4 regions of the Paenibacillus sp. sgz302164 genome follow, and region 3 is predicted to be linked to each of the others. Evidence: riboswitches for the same ligand, from Rfam matches in the RefSeq annotation. Region 3 holds a riboswitch; each other region holds the start of a gene.
The links. Region 3 has a riboswitch for cyclic di-GMP ahead of AC0LWT_RS01730 (hypothetical protein). Riboswitches for the same ligand answer to the same signal wherever they lie in the genome.

Region 1 (3,378 bases), on a different contig from region 3:
AAATTTTTAATATCCATTCACATGCTGTGGTTAAAGAAATTCGGGGACCGATTGACACGAAAACAGGCTTAATATTGTCCAGAGTTCCTAGTACATTTCCAACTACCTCATTGTTCTCTATTAGTGGTGAACACGACACTCTGTGAAGTTTAGGTTCTTCGAAAGTGCCTAATAATCTAGTTTTGCCACAACCAATAGTCGGTATATCGAAAAGAACTCCTAAGTGACTAGCTAACCCAATTCTTCTAGGATGTGCGATACCCTGACCATCACAAACAATTAAATTTGGCTTTATTTTTATTTGCTTAAACGCCTTAATGATTGGGGGTAACTCCCTGAATGAAAATAATCCGGGGATATATGGAAATCGAACTGTATCTTCAATTACTACTGATTCCACTAGTTTTAATGATGTCGACTCCAAAATGACTAATGCTGCAATTAAAATATCACTTCGTTTGCAATAAGCTACATCAACTCCGGCAACATATTTTACTTCATCATATTGGTCTTTTTTAATGACCTTTTCAGCTAAATTATTTTGTATGGAAATTACCTCTTCTTCGCTTAATTCCCACGGATGAATGAATATTGGCTCCATTGAAACCACCTTTTATTTGTATATTAAAAGATTATCGTCTTCTCATACGAGGAGTTTACCATGTTTCGGATGAAAAGGAGGCTGGAAACATGACAGAGCAGGAAGCAAAGGACATAATTGAAATAGAGATGTTAGAACGATTCAATTGGTTTGATGAACATCCATTAAGAGAAAATGAAGTAGGAATTAAGGTTTAAGGTAATCAATGGATCGTATATGTCACAGATGAAAGAGCTTATGCTTCGGAAATTGAACTTAAAATCGGAGGTATTTTTATGCGAAATGGTATTTGGGCGTTATATCAAGGGCGAGAGTACGAAGTTATCGAACACAATCCGAACGATTATGAATTGTTCACAAAAGAACATGTTGAGAGTAGCTTAGGTTTTACTCTTGATAGTACGGGACATTATTGTAAACGTGTCGAAAAAAACGAGATTCAGTCGATATACGATGTAAGAAATGCTGTGATATTCGATGGTCTTGAATTTCCTGTTTTTCAAGAAGACTCCAACAGGTTATTGTTGGGCAGTGGTATGCACGGACCAGACATTATAAAAAAGTATGAATTTGTAGAAGTGGATCGTTTTGAATACGAAAAGTGGGTAGAAAAAAGTGATATCAAAAAATTCTATGAAGTAAAAGTGCCTATGTGGGGGTTTCCAGCACCATGAGGCGATGATAAGAAATTGATAAGTAGCAGTCATAGTATTTGCTAAATTAGCAGGATTTGGTCAAATATTGTCCCTAATTTGATGTAATTGGCCTTGTTTTTTGCAACTGGAGGTCATGATCGTAAAAACGGCGCGGCGCTGTATTTTCCCTTGGGGCAATGGATGGAATTCGTAAAGGCAATGCTCATGTTCGGTGCAAGTTATAAAATTTTTGTGAAAATATGTTATATTATGGGTTAATATGGGATTTTAATTAGATCTAATGCACTATTTTTATAGTTTTAAATACCTGAAAGACCAAGTGAAATTGAAAAGGCAAACCTGATCGAAAGACAGGGACGCAAAGCCACGGGCCTACTCTATGGGGTGTGTGTCGCCAGACATTCCTTATAGAAACGGCAGCCGGGCCGCCAAAGGCGTTGGTTTTTTTGTTTTGAAAAGCAAATTTTTTACTATGGAGGTATAAAAATGAGAGTTCATTTGATTACATCGCTAGCGGTTATTGCATTACTTGGGACTTCAATTCCCGATGTCCAAGCTGATTCAACCGCCGCTACGCCAGGCACGAAAACAACAAATGCCGCCGGTACGGCATCCACAGGCAGCTTCAGCGATACGAAAGGGCATTGGGCGGAAGCAACCATAGCTGGAGCCATTCAAAAAGGCTATGTCGAAGGTTACCAAGACCATTCTTTCAAACCGAACGAACAAGTGACGCGCGCCGAATTTATCAAAATGGTCGATACCACACTTCAACTTTCGGTTTCTGGCGTTACCTCTGGCAATGACTGGTATTTGCCGTACATTAACGCGGCGGTCAGTGTGGGAATACATCAATGGAGTGACTTTACGAGCGGGGATTGGAATACGCCGATGACTCGCTACGAAATGGCGCGCATAGCGGTTCGCGCAGCTACCGGCGACAATAACACGGATGACAAGAAGTGGATGTACCTGGCGACGAAAGCCGGGCTGATCGCCGGTCTGGACGACAGCGGCACGCTCGGGGAGGATAAAACGACGACACGTGCACAGGCGGTGGCCATTATTGAGCGCATACTTGATATTAAAAATGGTAATACACTCAAATCTGACAAACATGCTGTTTCGAGGGCAGAGGTCACATGGCATCGAACAAATATCATGATTATGCTCCCACGATATTTTGGGAAACCGATCCGTGAGTTTAAACCCGATGTGTTGGACTTCGCTTCTGATAATGGAAATGTAAGGTCAACGGCAAAAGAAGTCATTGTCGTTGACCTTGATGATCCAAACGACCCTTTCCGCAGCTATATTCCCGATGATTTGCAATGGGTAAGTCACAAGGATGGGAAATATAGGAACATAAACAGTGGCGCATATGTTCTTGTTGCGATGAATCGCTTGACTTTAGAAAAAAAATACGGAATTACACCATTGTACTACAAGAGTGGAATCGAAATGACTGCCAAACTTGTTTCTGAAACTCCTAGCGATGATCCGAGTATTCTTGACGCAAGCGAGCAGCTATATTCAAAATCCAAAAAAGGGGATTTTCAAATTGAAATGAACTATCCTGGGCATGAGTGGGAAGATCTACGTGATCAGGAGTATATTAACGGCTTTGTTATTCCAAAGGGTAATCTAGTTGTCGAAAAAAAAATACCAAACATTGGCCTAGAGTTTAGCCAACCTCAACAATTCGGAGGCAAGTATGTAGAGGTTGTTTTGTCTGCTCCTGATTATAATTACAACCAAAATTAAGGGTTCTTAACATGAAAAAAAAGATAGGTATATTCCTCTTCATGATATTGTTTTTTGGCAATGTCTTATCCATCATTATTTACCCTGACAAAGCTAGTGCTACGGGCACGCCTCCGACGGTCACAGCAACATTAAGTGCGCCAGGGGGGTACAACGATAACTTTACCATTGATGGTATTTCGTACGCCGGGAAATGGCTGCCACAAGAGTATTTCAATCCAAGCCCTTCCACAATTGATGTCGGAGGCGATCCGGCACAAATTGATAAAGTTGTATTAGTCGATCCAGGTACAGATACAGCAAGGTATGAATTAACCTTAGAAAGTGGCACTGTTTATAAGTATCCTGATGCAATAT
Region 2 (3,378 bases), on a different contig from region 3:
CCGGTTAGATCCATCGGCTTGCAATTGCCACTTGAACATGCCGGAGCACTATGAATCATCCACCCGACAATTCGGTACCGAATACCGGTTGTGGCAGCAGTTGAAGTAATGTCAATTGTTACATCATGTGAACTTTCCTCCAAATAAATTGACACTGGGTAGGCATACGTCCACAAAGATGGCAAAAGCACTAGTAACAGTGCCGTAAGAAATACAATTGATGTATTTTTTTGTAGTTCTTTTCATAGGTTATTTGCCTTCTACTCTGCATGATAGGTTTTATAAGCAAAGAATGCAGCATCAGATGTTATTTTCTTTTCTGCAAGTTGCGAAGCAAAATTTTCTGACGCAATGGCCACATCTGTATAACCAATATACCACACGTCTTTTTCAATATTTTTCGGCCCCCATATATCGACAAACAAATTTTTGTTTTCATCAAAACTGGTTACTCTAAACCGAAACATACTTCGTACCCAATGCTTATTATCGCCGAAAAAAACGATAGAAGGTTCTGGTGTCACAGTGCCTTCAATTCGAATGTGATTTTGCTTCACCCACTCGACATACTTTTGGGCATCACCACTGACGTGCTTCGGAATATTAACGGTTTGTACGAAAGCATCCACCCAGTTTTGGTCTATTGTCTCGTAATCCACATTCAGTATCTGATTGCCAAACTGTGATACGAGTTTAACCCATCGATCGACTGTATCCCTAGAGTAATATCTGGAATCATGGATGATTTCCTTTGCAGTAAAACGGGTCAAATCCGTCTGAAACGGATGTTTATGTTCGTACATTTCATTGGGAATATCCTGTAGGATGTAAGGGAAATCACCGCTATTCGACGGCAGATTTGTTGTGCGAATCGCGCGTCCCCAAGGATCTTTGGGGGCATTCGTGGATTGCTCCGCACTGGCAACGGCTTTTTCATCGACGGCCAGCGAATGACCTCCCTTAACAGTCAAAATGCGTTCAATTGTCGTTACCGCCTGAGCCCGTGTCGTCGGTTGGTCTTCCCCGAGCGTACCCCTATCATCTAGATCGGTAATCAGACCGGCTTTGGTCGCTAGATACATCCACTTCGTGTCATCAATGTTCTTGTCGGCGGTTGCGGCCCTAACAGCCGTTCTGGCCATTTCTTGACGCGTCATCGGCGTGTTCCAATCCCCGCTCGTAAAATCGCTCCGCTTATAAATCCCCGCGTTGGTCGCCGCGTTAACGTAAGGCAAGTACCAGTCATTACCTTCGGTTACCCCTGAGATTGGAATATGAAGCGCGGTATCGACCAGTTTGATAAACTCGGCGCGCGTCACTTTTGCATTCGGTTTGAAGGAGTGGTCCTGGTATCCGTCGACATATCCTTTTTGTACCGCGCCGGCGATGGTCGTCTCCGCCCAATGCCCTTTTGTGTCGCTGAAGCTGCCTGTAGAAGCCGTACCGGTGGCATTTGTTGTTTTCGTGCCTGGCGTAGCGGCGGTTGAATCAGCTTTGACATCCGGAATTGAACTTCCCAGTAGTGCAACAACTGCCAGTGATGTAATCAAATGGGCTCTCATTTTTATGCCTCCATAGTAAAAAAATTACTTTTCCCAAAATAAAAAACCAACTGCCTTTGGCGGCCCGGCTGCCGTTTCCCCGAGGGAAGTCTAGCGACTTGTACCCCGTAGAAGTAGGCCCGTGGCTTTGCGTCCCTGTCTTTCGAACAGGTTTGCCTTTTCAATTCCACTTGGTTCTTAGGTATTTAAAACTATAAAAATAGTACATTAGATTTAATATGAGTTCCATATTAACCCATAAACTAACATATTTCCACAAAAAAAATTATACCTTGCGCTCAACGCGTTTGTTTTACACCCCCCGCTAATTAGCTTTACAGCTTTTAGGTGATCGCTACCTTCAAAAAAAGATTCATCGACACGCCCAAAATAAAAAGCCACCCCCATCGTCGTAAGATGGTACGCAGCTTTTCGGTCTGGCGTGCTAGAACCGGCGGCACATCTGCCTAGCAACACAAAGAAAACCTGCAAAAGTGCAGGTTTTTGCTCGTTGATAGGCTGGCAATGAAACAATTCCTGCAAATGTGCAGGCTTTTCATCGAACACGTGGACCTCAGGCTCGTTTAAGCGAAAATTCCTGTATAATCGCAGGCTTTTCGCCAAAACGAGCCACTTTCATGGAAAAATCCTGCACTTTTGCAGGTTTTCGGGCTGCCTGTGCCTATGCCGATGCTGTGCCTACGCCTATGCCGTGCCAATGCCAACACCCAGCCGCTTCATGAATGACCGCGCCCCAAATCAGCTCCCCCCTGGCTGCCCCAGCAAACGCCACCCAAACCGCGCAGCTTCCAGCGCGCGGCGTTGCACCGCATGACGGCAGCCGGCCGACCATTCCACAATCTCCCGGAATCACTTGTTTCCGGGAAAAGGCACCATAACGGCCTTCAGCCATGTCACGGCCATCAGCATGTCCCCGAGCGGGTTCATATGTACGCCGTCGGTAGTCGAATCTTTGCCTGTTTCACTCGCGATAAAATCGATAAACGCTTGATGCGTGGGCACCAGGATCGCGTCGAACTGTCCGGCGAGCCGGTTGACGATGTCCACGTAAGGGCGCAGCAGCACGTTTCCCGTCGCATCCGGGTACTCCTTGATCACCGTAGGCTGCATGAGGATCGGGCGGCAGCCGGGTATTTGCTTCGTTTGTTCCAGCAAGTGACGGTATACCGCTTCGAATTTGTCGGGGTACACCTGCTCCTCATCCGGTGAGTCCAATTGCCGCCACACGTCGTTGATGCCGATCGAAACCGATACCCACTGCGGCCGGTGATCGAGCACATCGAGCGTCCAGCGTTTTTCCAGGTCGGTCACGCGGTTGCCGGAAACGCCTTCATTTATGATTTTCAGCGAAAGATTCGGGTACGCCGCCGTCAAGTAATCGTGAATCAGGCGAACATAGCCCGACCCGAGCTTCAGGGGATCTTTTTTTCTTCCTTTGTCAGTGATGCTGTCGCCGATAAACACGATCTTGTCCTTGGCTTTAAACGGCACGGTAACGCCTCCTCATGTTGCCGCCGGCAAACGGGCGGCTTTTTACCCCCTCATCCTACGCCGGGTTGTCTGCCAAGTCAATGCGGCCGGCGGCCGAAGGTAGCATCGACCTATATATCGGATACAATCCCCCCCACAGCATGAAAGCGGTTAATTGTAAGCTGAAAATGGCAATATCCGCGATAAAAGCCAGCGAAAATAAAGGAGCGTGCCGCATTGCAAATCCAGCCCTATATGACGCCTTACAAATTGGGCGCGCCGGTTCTTGCCGGCTCCGGTAAACCCGGCCATTTCGATGAACGAGCCGTGGATTGTCCCTTCGTTT
Region 3 (3,378 bases):
AAAGAAAACAGTTCGATCTGCCCGTCATCACCGATCTGCAAATCGAGCTTGTAAGACTTTCTCTCCTCACGATAAGATTCGTGAATGATCTTGAGCCCAAGCAGCTCGACATAAAAACGTTTCGATGTTTCATAATTCGAGCAAATGACCGCTACATGATGAATTCGCTGCAAATTCACGTCCTATCCCTCCGTTTTCTCTATTTATCTACACCTATCTCCTATTATCATAACGTCAGCGCATTCACCTGCGCAATAACATCACTGAAAAAAGCCGCTCTCCGGGATTTCCCCTTCCTGCGGCTGCAAGTTAATTCTTAACCGTCATTTCTCATCGTGGCGATAATTTGCTCCAGCACCTCGTTCGCGTTTTCGTAAGGAACTTGGCACGTCCCCGCCACATGATGCCCGCCACCGCCGTTTTTGAGCATGAGCGTGCCTATATTCGTTTGCGAAGTGCGGTTGACGATGCTGTGCCCGCAGGCGATTACGCAGTTTTGTTTGTTGCGCCCGTCGACGACCCAGATTGAAATATTTTGCTCCGGATAGAGCGCATAGACCATGAAGCGGTTGCCTGGATAAATCGTTTCCACGTCTCTGAGATCCGTTACGATGACATTGCCCTCCGTACGCGTGTACTTGCCGAGCATTTCGCGGTATAAAGCATCAAGCTCAAAATAACGGTTAACCCGCTCTTTGACATCAGGCAGTTCCATGATTTCATGGACAGACATCGTTGCGCAGTGCTCCACGAGGTCCTCCATCAACTGGTAGTTGCTGATCCGGTAATCGCGGTAGCGTCCGAGCCCGGTGCGGGCATCCATAATGAACGAAAGAAGATCCCAGCCCTGCGGCTTCAAAATATCCTCTTGGCTGAACTGGGCGGAATCCGCTTTGTCCACGCCTTTCATAATATCGTCGATATTGCCGAAAACGGCTTTGCCCCCGTAGTAGTCGTATACGACTCTGGCCGCGCTCGGCGCGATCCGCGTCTCTCCCTCGAACTCGACCCTCTTCCCCATCCGCTCCAACTCGCTGGAATGATGATCGAACCAAAGGCCGCAACCCGGCACATAAGGAACGTTCGCCAAAATATCGTTAGACGTCACTTCGATCAGGCCGTCCTGCACATCTTTGGGATGTACGAATTTCATTTCGTCTACCATGTTCAATTTTTTGAACAGCATCGCGCAAACAAGCCCGTCAAAATCCGAACGAGTGATCAACCTCATGTTATGTATCCTCCAATTAGTCCTGCAGAACTACTTTATTTTCCATCTATTATAGCGTCACTGTCAACAAGTGACAACGATTTTTGACAAATCCAACAAATCTTTAGAATGCCCCGCAGGCAAAAGAAAAGAACGGTAAGCCTAAACAGGCTGAACCGTCCTCATTTTGAATGTTAGACATTGGAATAGTCTGGAAAGGAACGCTTCCACTTGAGATAACGGCGGAAATTTTACGGAAAGCTTTACTTCGCCCTTCCAGTAAAAGATCAAAATGCTGCTGCTCCGGCCGTGAAACATTTCTATATCCCAGCAAGTTTCTTTCAGCGCGTATTCTTCACGGTTAATCATCAACTTCGGTCCATCCGAGGATGGTACCAGACGGGCAACATGGTTACCACACAGCGAAGTAATTACTTCTTCTTCATTTTGCATCCATTCAGGCTGCATGCTGCTGGATCCTCCCTTTGTTTTATTGTTTCATAAGCAAAACCCCACCTACGTCTGAAAAGGAGGGGGGAACTGTTATCGTCGCCCTGACTTTCGGCTGCTGGCTGGCATCGTGTCCCCTGACGAACAAGGAAGCCCCTGTAGCTTTGCGTCGCTGGCTTTCGCCAGGTTTGCCATTATCGAGCCATATCGAAAGCTGTCAAATCATCGCTTTTTACTACTATCAAGGATAAGGTATGTTTTGGCGAATTCGAATACTCTGTTATACCTATTTTACAATATTATATTAGGTAATTAGAACCATTTTTCAAAGTTGTTCTTTTTTAGACACATTCCCGACCCGGTGAAAGCGCTGAGATCCGCGCGTATAAAACAAATTTCCGCCTATTGTCACGACAGCCATAACGAGGAACAATACGTGCCCTCCGTAATAAACCAGCAGCAATCCGCCCACCCACGGCCCTATAAAATGGCCCAAATTCGTAAACGTCTGCGCGCCGAAATACGTTCCTTTCATATGCTCGGGAGCCAGCTTATCGATTAGCAGGCTGGCGGCGGGATAGTTCAAAATTTCCCCCATCGTAAAAACGACCATGGAGACGACCAGAAGAAAAGTCGTATGCGACAAGGCAAAGCCGACATCTCCGAGCGCGAACATGACGTTGCCAACCGTTACCGCCATAAGCGGGCTGTATTTTTCCGCCCAGCGGGTCAGCGGAATCTGCATCGCGATCACCGCTATCGCGTTCACGCTCATGAGCAGCGCGAACATTTGCACGCCGTCGGCGAAGCTTTTTTGCATATACTGGGACAGCGTCACCATCACCTGCGAATAGCCGATTGCTCCGATAATCCCGCCGATCGTGTAGTATCTGAAAGAAATGTCGCTGCGGATAACGGTCCAGGCCGAGGCGAAAGTCACCGGGGCTTTCTTCTCCCCTTCAATTTGCTTGATGCCGAAAACCGACAGCAGCACGCACAAAGTCACCAGGTAAATAAAATAAACGATGCCCGTAAGAAGAAAAGGCAGCGAACCGTCCAGCGTCGCGAAATACGCCCCCAGCAAAGGACCCACGGCTACGCCGACGTTAATCGCCATGTAGCGCATGGAAAAAACTTTGAACCTTTTGTCCGGTTCCGTGAGGTCGGCCATTAAAGCCTGCGATACGGGCTCATAAAAGGAGCGGCATAAGCCGTTGACCATGTTCAGCAGCATGAACAGCAGCGGCAGCTTGACGAAGGCAAAGCCCGTAAAGACGACGGCCCAGCCCAAAAGCGCCGCAAGCATAATCACTCTGCGCCCGAATCTGTCGGAAAGCGCGCCTCCGATGAACCCCCCCGCCGTCCCCGCCAGTGAACCCATGCCGATGACGACGCCGATCGCCACCTCGCTCATGGAAGTATGCTTGGCCAAATATATCGCCAAAAACGGCAGGCTCATCGAAGACGCCGCCCGGGCCATGACGGTTCCAAGAATCAAAGTATGTACAATAGGATGATAAGATGCAAAGAAACTTCGCAGCCGATTCATGGAAGATGACTCCTGTTCTCACAATTATTAACCACAGGTCAACAAACCCTAAAATCCTATTATACACAAAATTAGCAATCGTGCATCTCTTTTATATGAAAAAAACCTTCCCCATTTTCATAGGAAAAGTGTACTTACGCCGCCGAAAACCGGACGGTCCCGCATATGC
Region 4 (3,378 bases), on a different contig from region 3:
CGAATTAAATTTTATAAATTTTGACCCGTGTGAGTATTCAGTGAGATTAGTGAAGGTAGAAAGAAGTTTATGGAGAAAAATGATCGAATTTTCATGGGAATTTGATTATGTTAACGGGAATATAGAATGGCATATTTTTAACAAATCAAATGGTCTTTGCTTTAAATTCTTCCGTGATCAATCCCTATAAATAAAGCTTTTGGGAAACCAATTTCCTCCAATGCTCAAACATGGAAATGAGGGTCTCTTGATCGTCTCGGTCAGAACCACCTAGAATCATTCGATCAAGTCCGTATCTACCCTGTAAGTCATCTAGGACGGCCCTTACAATTGAAAGAGCCAGATCGTCGTTAATATCGTTTGGTTGAAGTGGTAGGGCATCCTCCATTTTTAGATCAACTCCTGTAATTCAAAAAAATAAGACTTAACTGCAGCTAGTGGGAAATTTTCCTAATACTTATCGAGCTTATTACGATATATATCAAAATTCTCATCATCGAAGCAAACAAAATAAACCTCATCGATCTAGTGTGCCGCTATCGTCCAGGCCGGTGATCAGCCCGGCTTTCGTCGCAAGGTACATCCACTTCTTGTCATCCGCGTTCTTGTCGCCGGTAGCCGCCCGAACCGCTATGCGCGCCATTTCTTGACGCGTCATCGGCGTATTCCAGTCTCCGCTCGTAAAGTCGCTCCATTGATGAATCCCCGCGGTGACCGCCGCGTTAATGTACGGCAAATACCAGTCACTGCCACTGGCGGCGCCGGAAACCGAAAGATGAAGCGCGGTATCGACCATTTTGATAAACTCGGCGCGCGTCACTTTTTCGTTCGGTTTGAAAGAATGGTCTTGATAGCCGTCGACATAGCCTTTTTGAATGGCTCCAGCGATGGTCGTTTCCGCCCAATGTCCTTTCGTGTCGCTGAAGCTGCCTGTGGAAGCCGTACCGGCGGTAGTTATCGCTTTTGTTCCCGGCGCAGCAGTGGTAGAATCGGCCCCGGCAGCGTGAATGGAAGTTCCAAGTAGTGCGGCAGTTGCCAGTGATGCAATCCAATATACTTTCATTTGTATACCCCCAAAGGAATGAATTTACTTTTCTCAAATCAAAAAACCAACCGATTTCGGCAACCCGGCTGCCGTTTCTCCGAGAAATGTCTTACGACATATCCCTCGTAGAAGTAGGCCCGTGGCTTTGCGTCCCTGTCTTTCGAACAGGTTTGCCTTTTCGTGTTCAGTTGGTTCATAGGCATTTAAAACTATAAAAATAGTACATAAGATTTAATACAAGTCCCATATTAACCCATAATCTAACATATTTCCACAAAATATTTATTTCTTGCACCTACTTGAACACGCGCCGATCTTTTTCTTTCTTCATCATAGCTTAGAGCTACGTTTGAGCAAGTGTCATAATTAAGTCTTGACCAAATATGTTAAATTATGTAATATTTTTTTTGTAAGCATTAGATGTAAATTCGTTTTTCATCATCACTTTTGTAAAATCCATTCATTTGTCAAAGGAGATGGGAAGGTTGAGTAGACGTTACTTAATTAAAAACGGCTGCGTTTTGACGATGGACAAATCTTTAGGGGATTTTAAGAAAGCGGACATTTTAGTAGAAGACTCTGTCATTGCAACGATTCAAGAAGATCTCGAAGTATCGGATTGTGAAATGGTCGACGCAACGGATATGATTGTCATGCCGGGATTGGTGGATACCCATCGGCACGTTTGGGAATCTTTGGTGCGAACTATAGGCGCCGACTGGTCGTTGCCTACCTATTTGCAAAACATTTATTATGGCGGGTTTGGAAGCAGGCTGCGGCCCGCGGATTGTTATGCCGCTAACCTGTTGGGAGCTTTGGAAGCGCTCAATGCCGGCGTAACCACTCTTTTGGATTGGACGATGATTTATTCTCCCGATCATGCGGACGAATTGATTCGCGGCTTGCAGCATTCCGGCATTCGTGCCGTGTTCGCGTACGGAGCTTCCGGTGAAACCGAATATTGGAACCGTGATAGCAAAAAAATGGTTACTGACGATGTGCGCCGCGTAAAACAGCAGTATTTTTCCTCCGATGATCAATTATTAACGATGGGGTTAGCCATTAGAGGACCGGAATTTAGTCACTGGGATACATCGGTTCAGGAAATCCAGCTTGCCAGAGAACTGGGTGCGGTATGTTCCATGCATATTGGCTTCGGCAGTTGGGGGCCGGATGACCGATCCGTTGAAAAGCTATATAAAGCCGGTTTGCTTGGCCCCGATTTAAATATGGTACATGCAAATACAATGGGCTATGACGAATACAAAATGCTCGCAGATTCAGGAGCGTCGATATCCGTTACTCCCGAGGTGGAAATGATGATGGGGCACGGGTATCCTGCCACCGGGTTATTTCTTGAGAACGGCGGGACTCCTGCCCTTGGCGTGGATGTGGTGACATCAACCGGCGGAGACATGTTTACGCAAATGAAATTCATGCTTCAGGCGGAGCGGGCGAGAACGAATCAGAGCATTTTAGCTTCCAAAAACATGCCCGGCGAATTAAGTTTGAAGGCTCGGCAAGTATTAAATTTTGCAACCCTGGCAGGAGCCAAGGCCTTGGGGTTAGACCGGAAAACCGGTACCTTGACTCCTGGAAAAGAAGCCGACCTCATCCTGATTCGGACGACGGATTTGAATATGTTTCCTGTTTCCGACCCGGTCGGTGCCGTCGTGCAATTTGCAAATCCGGCCAACGTTGATTCCGTGTTTGTTTCCGGTCGCCCGGTAAAGCGGCACGGACAGCTTCTTCACGCGGACCTGAACCACGTGCGTAAAATCGCAAATGAAAGCAGAGATTTCCTGTTCTCTACATCTGCAGACGCTCCAAGCTGAGTTGTTTAAAAAAACCGGTCTCCAAGTCCTGGAAACCGGCTTTTTATTTGCACTATTCGCTGCTGGCTAGCTACGGCATAATTTAAATGAAAATAACCAGAAAGATATAGAAACTAAAACACAACGAACCCACAATAAGTGAGTTCGTTGTGTTTGGCACAAAAATTATCGCTGCAAGGTTCTTGTTGGTTGAATTGGTAGGGGGCGAATCGCCACATGCATTCCCGCTGACCGCACGCACCCTGGTGTCCTGCTATTTATACTTTGGGATGTTTCCTTCATCTCGCCAACCGTTGAAGTAACCTACGTGAAGTTTAACAGAAGAATAATTCACGAAATCCCCATCGCCAAGTAACTCAAAGCTATGCGTCCCAGCCTCATAAGTGTTACTAATAACAACAAAACCTAATTGTTCCCCCTTATCATTGAAAAATGCTAAGTTTGCACCGACCTGTGCCTGTCTTGGTATTTTGAAGACTCCCGAAACTTTGGTTTGAT

Region 1: another riboswitch for cyclic di-GMP. It lies ahead of AC0LWT_RS10490 (S-layer homology domain-containing protein); the one in region 3 lies ahead of AC0LWT_RS01730 (hypothetical protein).
Region 2: another riboswitch for cyclic di-GMP. It lies ahead of AC0LWT_RS05300 (S-layer homology domain-containing protein); the one in region 3 lies ahead of AC0LWT_RS01730 (hypothetical protein).
Region 4: another riboswitch for cyclic di-GMP. It lies ahead of AC0LWT_RS26290 (S-layer homology domain-containing protein); the one in region 3 lies ahead of AC0LWT_RS01730 (hypothetical protein).

Annotation. Positions count from the first base shown of each region.
Region 1 covers NZ_JBVYOL010000005.1:168,692-172,069, reverse strand. Annotated here, with positions in the region: gene nfi (deoxyribonuclease V) at 1-601, opposite strand, end outside; gene AC0LWT_RS10495 (hypothetical protein) at 877-1,275, shown strand; cyclic di-GMP riboswitch class I at 1,580-1,690, shown strand; gene AC0LWT_RS10490 (S-layer homology domain-containing protein) at 1,744-3,021, shown strand.
Region 2 covers NZ_JBVYOL010000002.1:405,869-409,246, reverse strand. Annotated here, with positions in the region: gene AC0LWT_RS05305 (DUF5704 domain-containing protein) at 1-14, opposite strand, end outside; gene AC0LWT_RS05300 (S-layer homology domain-containing protein) at 261-1,562, opposite strand; cyclic di-GMP riboswitch class I at 1,618-1,729, opposite strand; gene AC0LWT_RS05295 (SGNH/GDSL hydrolase family protein) at 2,412-3,053, opposite strand; gene AC0LWT_RS05290 (glycoside hydrolase family protein) at 3,270-3,378, shown strand, end outside.
Region 3 covers NZ_JBVYOL010000001.1:395,736-399,113, forward strand. Annotated here, with positions in the region: gene gloA2 (SMU1112c/YaeR family gloxylase I-like metalloprotein) at 1-179, opposite strand, end outside; gene AC0LWT_RS01725 (DHH family phosphoesterase) at 317-1,231, opposite strand; gene AC0LWT_RS01730 (hypothetical protein) at 1,373-1,678, opposite strand; cyclic di-GMP riboswitch class I at 1,771-1,863, opposite strand; gene AC0LWT_RS01735 (MDR family MFS transporter) at 1,986-3,209, opposite strand.
Region 4 covers NZ_JBVYOL010000017.1:160,033-163,410, forward strand. Annotated here, with positions in the region: gene AC0LWT_RS26290 (S-layer homology domain-containing protein) at 518-1,063, opposite strand; cyclic di-GMP riboswitch class I at 1,119-1,230, opposite strand; gene AC0LWT_RS26295 (amidohydrolase family protein) at 1,522-2,880, shown strand; gene AC0LWT_RS26300 (stalk domain-containing protein) at 3,134-3,378, opposite strand, start outside.